4 regions of the Bacillus sp. 1NLA3E genome follow, and region 4 is predicted to be linked to each of the others. Evidence: predicted binding sites of a transcription regulator. Region 4 holds the regulator's gene; each other region holds the start of a gene.
The links. Region 4 encodes Rex, which represses fermentation and respiration genes when NADH is low (regulators of the CRP and FNR family bind a similar motif). Its sites were predicted from a motif close to TTGTGAAATATTTCACAA; they were not measured.
Positions count from the first base shown of each region.

Region 1: a site for Rex is predicted at 1,810-1,827, ahead of B1NLA3E_RS02170 (formate/nitrite transporter family protein). Genes of this name have one in related genera too.
Region 2: a site for Rex is predicted at 1,773-1,790, ahead of B1NLA3E_RS05070 (TIGR04053 family radical SAM/SPASM domain-containing protein). Genes of this name have one in related genera too.
Region 3: a site for Rex is predicted at 1,186-1,203, ahead of B1NLA3E_RS22345 (TorD/DmsD family molecular chaperone). Genes of this name have one in related genera too.

Region 1 covers NC_021171.1:413,064-416,263, forward strand. The annotation lists gene B1NLA3E_RS02160 (hypothetical protein) at 1-522, shown strand, start outside; gene B1NLA3E_RS02165 (DMT family transporter) at 622-1,566, opposite strand; gene B1NLA3E_RS02170 (formate/nitrite transporter family protein) at 1,878-2,708, shown strand; gene B1NLA3E_RS02175 (DUF3147 family protein) at 2,708-3,073, shown strand; gene B1NLA3E_RS02180 (DUF3147 family protein) at 3,086-3,200, shown strand, end outside.
Region 2 covers NC_021171.1:1,030,926-1,034,125, reverse strand. The annotation lists gene B1NLA3E_RS05075 (Crp/Fnr family transcriptional regulator) at 1-481, shown strand, start outside; gene B1NLA3E_RS05070 (TIGR04053 family radical SAM/SPASM domain-containing protein) at 569-1,702, opposite strand; gene B1NLA3E_RS05065 (ABC transporter permease) at 1,842-2,969, opposite strand; gene B1NLA3E_RS05060 (ABC transporter permease) at 2,962-3,200, opposite strand, start outside.
Region 3 covers NC_021171.1:4,657,003-4,660,202, forward strand. The annotation lists gene prfA (peptide chain release factor 1) at 1-596, opposite strand, end outside; gene B1NLA3E_RS22345 (TorD/DmsD family molecular chaperone) at 1,232-1,894, shown strand; gene B1NLA3E_RS22350 (DMSO/selenate family reductase complex A subunit) at 1,884-3,200, shown strand, end outside.
Region 4 covers NC_021171.1:226,688-229,887, forward strand. The annotation lists gene B1NLA3E_RS01230 (ABC-F family ATP-binding cassette domain-containing protein) at 1-168, opposite strand, end outside; gene moaC (cyclic pyranopterin monophosphate synthase MoaC) at 313-807, shown strand; gene B1NLA3E_RS01240 (redox-sensing transcriptional repressor Rex) at 833-1,486, shown strand; gene B1NLA3E_RS01245 (PucR family transcriptional regulator) at 2,124-3,200, shown strand, end outside.

The sequences.
Region 1 (3,200 bases), 190 kb from region 4:
GCAGAAACAAATGCGACGGAATTATTTGTTGAAACAGTTTGGGATCAATATGAAGAAAGTTTAGAGAGATCAAACCAATTTAGCGAAGATCGTGAAGATGCTTATCTGAAATCTCTTAAAGAAGTGATTAAATTAAATCAAGAGTTCAGAAAATCATTAAGCAGTATATATCGTGAATCAAAAGAAACAAACAGCGAGATTGTTAAAGGGGTTAGCAATTTTGCAAGTAAGAATGGCGTGAAAGATGAATTAAACTTTTCTGAGCTGACAGACCAATTAAACGACGTGTCAACTCGCTTTGAAAAAATCGCATTAACACCAATTAAATCTACTTTTGATCTATTAGATCGTTTTGAAAAAGGAATCGAAGAAAACAGTGAATCATTCATCCAATATTCACGTGAAAGAAGAGGCGGATGGCAAAAGGTTACGAATGAATATGCTAAACTAGCTCGTGACAGCCAAAAAAACCTTCTTAATCGCTTTGAAGAAAGCTTTAAAATACTAACTAGCATTAAATAAAATACCTGAGGCTTAGCCTTGGTTGTTTAGTACATTAGCGTATTATCGCGACATATGGTGCCTGACCCCCGGTGCGTTACCGCATAAACGTAGTGGGGGTCAGGCACTTATTCTTTGTTTGTTTTTTCTTTGTCGTGAGTTTTTGATGATTACTTTCCAGATGTCTGAGCCAATCAGAACGCCTGCTATAATTAATAGGAAGCCAATAATCTGGGTAGCAACAATTTGTTCATTTAAGAAGATGACTGCACTGATGAGGGCAAAGAATGGATTTAAATTAATAAAAACGGATGCTTCAGCAGCCCCAATTTGGCCTATTGCAAAGTTGTAGACCATATGACCTAGTGCGGTTGCAATAAAAGCAGAAGCAAAAAATACCATCCAGATGTTAAATGACCCTTCCGCTAAACTGTTAAGACCGTTTGGCTCCTCCACTAAGCTAATCAGAAATAAAACCCCAGAACCAATTAAAAGCATATAACCTGTCATAAGCCTTGGATCTAAGGATCTGGATATCTTACTGATAAAAATAAAGCTGATTGCCTGTGAAAGAATTGCCAGAAATACATAAAGATCCCCGATTGACACCGAACCGATACTTCCATTTTTCAAAACCACTAAGGCTACTCCTGTGAACCCAAGTATTACGCCAACAATTCGAGCCATCGTAATCGAGCTTCCTAAAAAGATAATTGCTAGAATAGTTGTTAATAAAGGTCCCAATCCTAGAATAAGTCCACCATTCGAGGCAGTCGTGGTTTTAAGTCCAATCGATAAAAAGTAATGATGGCCAACAACATTAAAAATGGCCCCGATGATGATAAATTTAAATTCCCTTTTTGACGGAAGTCGTACTTTTTTCATTAAGGCAAGAATGATAAACACACAAACTCCAGCAGTAAAGATACGAAAAGCTGTCACAGTCACTGGCATAAAGGTTGTTACAATTAATTTTGTAGCGATGACATTTAATCCCCAAGCTGCCATAACCAAAATTAAGGTTAAGTAAATCAATTTCTTATTTCGTGTTACCAATACTTTCACTTCTTTCAATTCAGTTAGTTCGAGATTTTTTACATGATAATAATCATTGTAATATAAAAGTATTTAATATGGTGGGAAAATTTTTGGAAATAGATTACCTGGCAATCCATTCCTAACAGCAAAGCAAGGATATCAATTTCATCGAAGTGGTATAAATGGAAATGTAAGCGTTACATAAACATTAGCAAAAAGTTCACAGGAAGCTTAAATAAAATGAGTTAAAATAATGAAGGGTAAATATATCTGTTACGTACTTCACAAAAAATTATATTTAAAATATTATTTCTGGTCTTTGAAAGGAACTGATCAACATGTCGTTTTACAAGCCGGAACAAATTGCCAGCATTACGGTTGAGAATGGGACGAAAAAAACAAAATATCCATTGTTGAAAACTGTAATATTGGGGTTCCAGGCAGGCGCATTTATCTCATTAGGATACCTGCTTTTTATTCGTGTTACCGCTACATTAACAGGAGATTTTGCCGGGATTGGCTCTATTTTAGGAGCATCTCTTTTTCCAATCGGACTTATTTTAACTTTAATTGCAGGCGGAGAACTATTAACCGGAAATATGATGGCTGTACCATTAGCCAGGCTGGCAGGGAAAATAACTACAAAACAGCTGATCTATAATTGGTTTTTAATCACGGTTAGTAATTTTATTGGAGCTATTTTTGTAGCTTATGTTTTTGGTCATATTGTTGGACTCACCGAAACTGCTCCTTTTTTAGAAAAAACGGTAAGTATCGCAGAACATAAGTTAGATGTTACTTTTGCACAAGCTTTCTTCTCAGGAATTGGCTGCAATTGGCTGGTTGCTGCTGCAGTTTGGTTATCCTACGGTTCAGAGGATATGACGGGAAAAATTCTTGGAATTTGGTTCCCGACGATGACTTTTGTGGCAATTGGATTTCAACACGTTGTGGCAAATATGTTTGTCATTCCGGCGGCTATTTTTGCAGGTCACTTCACTTGGATTGAATATCTTCATAACTTCGTTCCTGTCTTTTTAGGAAATGCAGTTGGGGGATCAGTCTTTGTTGCCCTAGCTTATTATCAAGCATATAAGAAAAGCCTTGTGAAAATTGAGCCTCAAGTACAAAAATCAAATGTTTCTGCCATAAAGAGAGGCGGAATGTAATGACTGGGGTATCGCTCACTGCCCTATTGATCAGGTTCCTTCTAGGTGGAACCGCCGTCGTTGTCGCCACCCTTGTGGCAAGGAAGCTTGGAGAAAAGGCAGGCGGAATCTTTGCTGCATTTCCAGCTGTTTATCTGGCTGCATTACTAACGAATCGCTTGGATTTTAATGGAGAAGAGTTGATTAGTCATTCTATTCTTCTGTCCAAAGGGGCAATGATTGGCATGGGGATTAATATTCTAGTGGCGATTGTTGCTGGTTATATATTACCGAGACAAGGGTGGAAGCTTGGGCTTGTTCAAACCGTTTTATGCTGGTTTGCCGTATCGATTGTGGTCGTATTCCTCACATCACATACTTTTTAAAAGGTGGGAATCATGAATAAACATGATTTGTTAATTCGATTTTTACTTGGCGGGACTGCCGTCATGTTCAGCTATCTAGTCACGGTATTTTCACCATGGAAGATATTAGCGGGAATTTTTGCCGCGT
Region 2 (3,200 bases), 800 kb from region 4:
TGGAGAATTAACTTTGTTTACTGACACACCTAAATATCTACTCAGTGCTCTGATTCTTGAAGAAGGAAAAGTTGCAGCCATTAAGAAAGCTGTACTCGAAAAAGAAATTTTTCAAAACAGTGCCCTTGCATTTGAATTTATGAAATGGATGAGTGACCATTTTCGTAAAACCCAAACTAAATTTCGTGACCTTGTGTTGAACGGTAAAAAAGGGGCACTATATTCTACCCTCATCAGAATGACCAATAGTTATGGAATAGAAAAACAAGATGGAATCCTTATTGATTTACCATTAACAAATCAAGAGCTTGCTAATTTTTGCGGAACATCCCGGGAAAGTACAAATAGAATCTTAAATGATTTGAAGCGACATGACATTATCTCTGTAAAAAAAGGGAAAATCTTAGTTCAAGACCTTCAGTATTTGAAGAAAGAAATCGGCTGTGAAAACTGTTCGGCTGTTTACTGTAGTATAGAATAAGAAAAGCACAAGGCACCTTGCGCTATACAATAAATCGCAATTTAATCTTATATAGTTGAAAGAGGTTGGGCTAAGCCCAGCCTCTTTTTATTTTTCTAATACTTCTTCCTTTTTACGCATTGCCTTCGGGATATAAACACAGAATGGTTCACTCTCTAAATAGTCGCCAGTCATCGCATAGGCCCGTGAACGTGAGCCACCACAAACGTGTCGGAATTCACACTGACCACATTTTCCTTTATATTGGTCTGGGTCCCTTAAAGCTTTCATGACTGGAGAATCACGATAGATTTCGGCTAATGGCTGCTCACGAACATTCCCAACTTTAATTGGTAATAAACCACTTGGGTAAACATCTCCAATATGAGAGATAAACATAAAGCCGTTCCCATCATTCACTCCTTTTGGTGCTCTACCTAAACCATCAATAGATCCAGTTAAACCTTGCTGTGTTAATGCATCTAAATATTCGATTTCTTGTGGTTTTTCTTTTGCTTCTTTCATTTTCTGCTGGATCACAACACGGCGATAATGTTGCGCTGCCGTTGTTTTTATATCAAAAGGTACTCGTTTACTTAATTGATATAACCATTGGAATACTTTTTCGTGTTGAACAGGAGAAATCATATCGCTCGTTTGTCCTCTTCCAGTTGGAACAAGGAAAAATACACTCCATAGCACGCACTCAAGGCTTTCCACGACTTTCGCCATTTCTTCCAAATGATCAATATTATATCGTGAAATAACCGTATTGATTTGTACTGGAATTTCTAATTCATGCAAATATTTAATTCGTTCAATCGTTAAATCATATGATCCTGCTGTTCCTCGGAAATGGTCATGGATTTCTGCAGTCGGTCCGTCCAAGCTGAATGCCCAACGAGCAAGACCAACTTCCTTGGCCTTTTCAATTGCTTCCTTTGTGACGTTAGGGGTAGCACTTGGAGTCATTGAAACACGAACACCTTTTTTAACTGCATAGTCTGCAATGTCAAAAACATCTTCTCTCTCCAAGGGATCTCCACCCGTAAATACTAGCATTGGATTATTCATTTCTTTTATTTGGTCAATCAAAGCTTTGCCCTCTTCAAAGGATAACTCCCGTGGATCTCGTCTATATTGTGCTTCTGCACGACAATGTAAACATTTTAATTGGCACGCTCTAGTTAATTCCCATATAACAATAAAAGGATCACGATTAAAATCACGATTAAATCCCATAATTTAGCGCCTCCTAATTTCCAATTCAATCAACTCGCAAATGTATTATATGTCACTTTGAAACTAACAAAAGTGAACTACCTCACATAAATTGATGAAATCCAAGAGACGCTTTATTTTATGGCTAAAATGTGACGGATTATTCGTATTTAACTAGTCGCAATCCTATTAAAAAGAAGAACGCGGTAAAACTTAATAGGGCTAAGGAATCCTTTATTAACGTTTCTGTATGCAAACTCCCACTAATAATTTCTTTAAAGCCCGACATCGCCCAGCTCTGTGGAACTCCTAATGAAATTTTCCGCATAAGCTCCGGCACAATATCAAGTGGCCAATATAAGCCTCCAAGCATACACGTGCTAACAATTAACACAGCGCCAATTGCAGCCGCCTGTTGTTTTGTCTTGACTAGCCCTGCAATCATTAAACCAAAACCAACCACACATAAAATTACGAGGGAAGCGAACGGAATCATATAAGATAAATCTCCCCATGTTGAGTCAAACAAAAGGCTCATCGCTACCATCAGCGTGGCAAACTGAACCCAACCCATCAAAAAATATGAGACTAAATATCCCAGGATGATTTGAAGTTTACTTGCTGGGGTAGTCAAAAGCCTCGACCATGTTCCCCCTTTTCGCTCGTCTAATATGGTTGAAGAAGCCCCTGACAGTCCAAACATCATAAACATAATCGCAAAGCCAACAAACATTAAATTTACCGATTGTTTCAATTCATCATTTTTTTGGACGATTTCCTGGTCGATTTTCACACCTTTACTGCCCGCGACAGCTTTAAGTAAAACTGGGACAGCCTTCTCATCCATCCCTTTTACAGCTTGATAAGAGTTGTTCACCATCCGTGCTGTTCCTTCCAAATGCGGAACCAATCCAAGGTAAGCTTCCGATTTTCTTTGAACGATGGTATCCAACACAGGTTTATTCTCAGTTAATCTTTTTCCAATATCGTCTGGAATGATAATTGCCGCAACAGCATCCTGATTGAGGACATTCTGCTTCGCCTGTTTTTCCGAAACCTTCTTCCATTGATAGTTGTCATTCTTTTCTAACAGGTTTACCACTTGAGAATTTACCTCGCCTTTATTTGTAACAATGTTGACAAGGGGTTTAGTTGTTTCTGAATTTGTCGCCATTCCTCCAAAAATAATGCCAAATACGATTGGTAAAACGAACATAAGCACAATGGAAGATGGGGTCTTAAAGAACTCTTTTAAATGGATCGAAGCAATCGCAAAAATACTACGCATAACTACCTCTCCTTTCGGTTGAAAGGCGTATCAAACCAATAGCAAAAAAGATGAAACCAAGACCAAATGATAAAGCTATAGAAGGAAGAACTTCCAAGAACGAGGACCCCGACATCAGATCCAAATAAGTTTGTAATGCCAGACCATTTGGTAGAATCTTCGTCACCGTTGCCACCCAATCTGGGAAAACATATATTGGGACCATACTTCCCCCTAGTGCTGCCATTATTT
Region 3 (3,200 bases), 390 kb from region 4:
GTAGAAGTATGAATGCGTCCGCCAGATTCCGTTTCCGGAACACGCTGAACACGGTGGGCACCATTTTCAAATTTCAATTTGGAGTAGGCACCTTTACCATTAATCATAAAAATAATCTCTTTAAATCCGCCTAGACCGGTTGGGTTTGCTTCGACCACTTCTGTTTTCCAGCCTTGTAAGTCAGCATAGCGACTATACATCCGGTAAAGTGTCCCAGCAAATAATGCCGCTTCATCTCCGCCTGCTGCTCCACGAATTTCAAAAATGACGTTTTTGTCATCATTCGGATCCTTTGGAATAAGGAGCTGTTTAAGCTGAATTTCGAGAGTAGTTAATTGCCCTTCAAGCTCATTCAATTCTTCTTTTACCATTTCGCGCATGTCAGCATCTAGCTTTTCGTCGAGCATGGCCTTTGCATCCTGAATCTGTTCTTTTATTTCTTTATACTGACGATATGTTTGCACAGTATCCTGCATATCTGATTGCTCTTTTGAAAAATCCCGCAATTTTTTCGGATCATTTACAATATCGGGATCGCTCAGCAGCTCATTCAGCCTTTCATAACGATCTTCGACAGTTTGAAGACGATCAAACATAGCCATTCACCTCTTATCCATTTCAATTAAATATTTATATAACGGCGCTCTGCCTTTTTCCAAAATTAAGAAAGTATAAACTTTAAATTTAGATTACTGTCTAGCTCCAGCGCCCAACGACTAGTGGACTTCACCCACCTCCCTACGATAAGTCAACATCGAATCGCTAGCGCTCTTCGTGTTTCCTTTATCTCAGTCGGTGCGCTCCAGTCCATACGTCGTTAACCGGGCGCTTCCGCTTTTCGACCCATAACATTCTAATTATAGTATAGTGATTGCCCTTAGTCAAAGTCTATTATCCCTTTTAAAAAATAGTGCCGCATTTTGGACGGATTCTGATTAAAATTATTAGGCCATTCCAACCTCCACGAACTTATTAAAATTATCTTAAAAGAATAAAATCGTCCATATTTTGTCTTTACATTTTGAATAATATGTGAAATATCCTTATACCTAAGTACGATAAAACATGAATACGATACAATCGATGGTAGATAAATTCTTTATTATATTCATATATGAAGTAAACCGATGTGACTTATTCCACACCCACCCTTTTGTACGGTGGGCATTTGCATGACCATATATATTGTGAAATACTTCACAACATATATATTCAGAATGGGAGCTGACTTATGCAGACTGTAGATGTTGCCCCGCTTCATGATTACTTAAAAGCGAGACAGAATTTTTACCGGTTTTTACAATTATTATTTTTCGAACCGTTCACTCCAGAAACCATTTCGCAACTTAAAAAAGACGGTAATTTGCAAGAACTTCAAGCCCTGGATCAAGCTGGTCAGTATCTGCACCAGTTTTTTGAACAGGTAACCGAAAATCAACTGCAACTTGAAAAAGACGAATTTAATAGATTATTTGTTGGGCCTGGACCCATCGTCGCCCCTCCTTGGGAATCAGTATATACCAGCAAGGAACGCCTGCTTTTTGATAAAACCACTTATCAGGTTCGCGAACAATATCACCACTTTGGACTTCAATTTCACGGTGAAAACAATGAGCCTGATGACCATCTTGTGATTGAATTAGACTTTATTATTTTTTTAAATGACCTATGTTTAAATGAAAGCGATTCTGTGAAACTGGCAGAGCTATTTGACTACCAGATAAACTTTTTAGATCTGCACCTGATCCAATGGGTACCCGCATTTTGCGGGAAGATTATCAAAAACACAGATAGCTTTTTATATAAAGGAGCTGCATTACTGCTCCAGGATTTTATTGAGTCTGAGTCAGAATCTTTAACAGAAATGAAGGAGGCATTGGCAGATGTCAGATAAAAACCAGTTTTCCAAGCTTATTTCAAAAAATATGAAACGTCGGACATTTTTAAAATGGTCTGGGGCCGTGGCCGTACCAGTTATTGCTGGTGGCATCGGGACAAAACTTTTGATTGACCGTAAAGAAACAACTACGGTCAAAGAGGACGACACCGAGGTAATCGTTTCAACATGTAATGTTAATAACTGTGGGGGCCGTTGCATTATTAAGGCCCATGTTAAAGATGGCGTGGTTGTCCGTGTCAGCACTGATACATCTAAGGCTGATGATCTCTCCGCTCCCCCATTGCGTGCGTGTGTTAGAGGAAGAAGCTATCGTTCAATGCTCTATCATCCAGATCGCTTGAAATATCCGATGAAACGTGTTGGCAAGCGCGGTGAAGGAAAGTTTGAACGCATATCATGGAAAGAAGCAGTAAATACGATTGCCTCTGAAATGAAAAGAATTGGTGATAAGTATGGTCCAGAGTCAAGATTTGATATTTATGCTACTGGTCAATGCTGGGGACTACACGGGGGAAGTACCTCTGTTCGCAAACTGTTGTCACTTACAGGGGGCTACTTAAACTATCGAAATGATTACAGTTCTGGAGCAGGTAACGTTGCCACCCCTTATACATATGGGGACAATAATTCAGGAAGTAGCTTCGATACTCTCCTTCATTCAAAATATATTATTCTTTGGGGACAAAACCCTGGGGAAATGGTTTATTCAACACCTTACCGTGAGTATTTACTGCAGGCAAAGAAAAATGGGGCAAAGATTGTTGTAATCGACCCTCGTTATACAGATACCGCTATCACATATGCTGATGAGTGGATTCCAATTTTACCGACAACCGATAATGCTTTGATGGATGCGATGGGCTATGTTATCGTAACCGAAAAATTACATGATCAAGCTTTCTTAGATAAATATTGCGTGGGCTTTGATGGCGAACATATGCCAGATGGAGTCGAAAAGAAAGAATCGTTAAAGAGTTATTTACTTGGTGAAAAAGATGGAATACCAAAAACGCCTGAATGGGCTGAAAAAATCTGTCGTGTTCCTGCCGATAAAATCCGCCAAATAGCTCGCGAGTATGCCACAACTAAACCTGCTGCTCTTATTCAAGGCTGGGGGCCACAACGGCACGCTTATGGAGAACAAATTATGCGAGGCGGGGCGCAGCTTGCTTGTTTAACTGGTAATGTAGGAAAGCTTGGTGGTTGGGCCGCAGGTACCGGTTATTGGAACCGTGCAAATATCGTCTACCCTTTTGCTTACGAAAATCCAGTTAAAGCATCCATTCCATGTTTCCTTTGG
Region 4 (3,200 bases):
ATCAAAGGACATCTGCCCAGCAATGATTTTTAGCAGAGTAGATTTTCCAGCACCGTTACGGCCGACTAAGGCAATTCTATCTCGAGTTTGTACTTCTAGTTTAATATTAGATAAAATAAGATCTGCACCATAATATTTATTTAATTGGTTTACTTGTAATAATATCATTGTTTTTCACCTCTATTGCGATAGAGTAAGTTTATCGTATTCCTATCATATCAGCAATAACTCCAATCTTGTGAAGGAAAATACAAGTTGATACATACATGTTTGGAAAAATAGTGTATGATTTTGTTAGAAAGGTGTGTACATATGGGAGAATTTACGCATTTTAATGAAGAAGGCCGTGCTAAAATGGTCGATGTTAGCAGTAAACCTGAAACAATTAGAACAGCTCTCGCTTATTCAAGTATTACTGTTAGCTGTGATATTTATGAAAAAATAACCAATAATGAAATGAAAAAAGGGGATGTCCTAGCAGTTGCACAAGTTGCAGCAGTAATGGCATGTAAAAAAACTTGGGATATTATTCCAATGTGTCACCCGATTCCCTTAAATGGTGTAGATATTTCTTTTTCATGGGGAAAAGAAAATAATGACTATATTTTGCACATTTCAGCAAAGGTTAAAACAAAAGGAAATACAGGTGTGGAAATGGAAGCGTTAACAGCAGCCTCGGTTTGTGCTTTAACGGTTTACGATATGTGTAAGGCAGTCGATAAAGGTATGGTAATTGGAAAAACGTTTTTAGTTGAAAAAACAGGTGGGAAAAGCGGAGATTTTCATAGAGAAAACCGTGTGAAATAATTTTATATTGGAGAGGAGAGTTGTTATGGCAAATGAGGGTTCATCCAAAATACCACAGGCCACTGCAAAAAGATTACCACTGTATTATCGTTTCTTAAAAAATTTACATACATCCGGAAAACAGCGCGTTTCATCTGCAGAACTAAGCGAGGCAGTCAAAGTAGATTCTGCGACGATACGCAGAGACTTCTCTTATTTTGGTGCGTTAGGGAAAAAGGGCTACGGTTACAATGTGAATTACCTGTTAACTTTTTTTCGGAAAACGCTTGATCAGGATGAATTGACAAAAGTAGCTTTAATTGGTGTAGGTAATCTAGGCACAGCTTTATTAAATTATAATTTTTTAAAAAATAATAATACGAAGATCGCCATTGCATTTGATGTAGACCCAGCAAAGGTTGGAACAAGTATTCTTGATGTTCCTGTTGCTCATATGGATGATTTAGAGAAAAAAATCAAAGAAGAGAATATTCATGTGGCGATTCTGACGATTCCAGCTCCAGTAGCGCAAGCGACAACTGATCGGTTAACCAGTGGTCCTATTAAAGGAATTCTAAATTTTACGCCAGCACGATTGAATGTTCCTTCGGACATTCGTGTTCATCATATTGATTTGGCCGTAGAATTACAATCACTTGTGTATTTCTTAAAGCACTATCCAAAGGTAGAAGAGGAATAAGGAAAAAATGTACCCATAGAGGGCCGTTGATAAACTAATATGATTTTCAAACCTGTGTAGAATTTATTCTATACAGGTTTTTTATATGGGGAATTTCCAATTTTCCCTTGCATACGAATTCACTATAAAACTTTTGCATTTTGTCATGATATATTCTTTTATTCTTTGTGTTATTTCAATGGGACAATTATACAATGGTATTTGATTAAGTTTTTTCAACACATTTGACCTATTTATTTAAATAATAGGCCCTACCCAAAAAATAACTGTGGATAACTTCCTTTGTTATTTTTATTTATAGATGTGCCGAGGGGATTGGCATGGGTGTCTGTTAAACGATGTTTGTTGATTGTAAGGGAATTTGCGATATTCCAGCGGAAAAAGAAGGGGATGACCCCACGCGAGGCTCGAACGAGGGGGCTTGGCAGTTCGTCCGCGGAAAGGGAGGAGATTCCCTCTTTTTTTGTGTTAACAGCTCTTTTATTTGGAGGTGACCGATATGACAACCAATATGCGCAGAGTTTCATGTGAGCTTGATGAATTCGAACCCCAACTATATATTAATAACAGGAAAAATGAAAAGGTAACTACAGTCATTTTAATAGAGGAAATCCCGTCAGAATTCAAGGATGACATTTTGTATATCTGCAAAGATTTCATACTCCAAGACCCAGCGCAGTTTTGTTCATCTATTAATTTAGTGTGTCTATGTGACCTTGAAATTCCAACTGAGTTGACTTCTTGTGATATGCTCAATCTTATTTTAATTAAGAAGCCGGTCAGCGTTAATACGTTATATGCGCGGATACAAAACATTATCCTCACATCTAGTGATGAAGGTTATATTCCTCAAAAGCTTTTAGACGCTGCATGTTCCGGAAATCTGCAAACCATTGCGGACACAGCTTGTTCCTTACTTGGAAACCCTATTATAATATATGATTTAGGTTTTCAAATTCTTGCTTTTTCTCAAAACTTAAGACCTGAGAATGAGATTTATAAAATGGCCGGACAGGATGAGCAGATGATTCAACAAACAATGGCAGCTTTTTTTCAGGTAAAAGCGTTAGATACGATGCGAGAGAAAGGTTCTTCCTATTTTTGGAAGTGCTACGGCCATGACAAACCTTTGCCGGAAGATACCATACTGATACATGCGCCCATTATGTTGGATAAAGTTATCATTGGATATGCAGTGGTAATGAAAGGATATGTTGATTGGGATGAAAGCGACCTTATTCTGACTGATAAAATATGCAAGATTATCTCCCTTGAAATGAAAAACAACTACTTTAATAAAAATATCAAGGGTATGCTACATGAGCATTTTCTTAGGGATATGCTGGAAAATTCAATTGAAAAAAGAGAATTTATCGAAGCACGAATCAGCACCTTGAATTTGAAATTGAATAAAAATATTTATATGGCTGTGATTCAATCAGTAAATCCAACTCATTTAAACTCGCAATTACATCCAATATTAAAGGAACTAGGAAAGATTTTTAAAAACAGTATTTTTGCCGTATACACAGATCATATTGTATTGATCCATCATAATAATGAAAATCAGGAATTGACGGGTCAGGAGCAGGAGAGGCTCAACACTTATCTTAACGCTTGTGATATGGCTGCTGGTTTTAGTATGTGCTTTCACGATCCCTGTCAAATCAAGCGACATTATCAACAAGCAAAAGATGCTCTGGATATTGGTTTA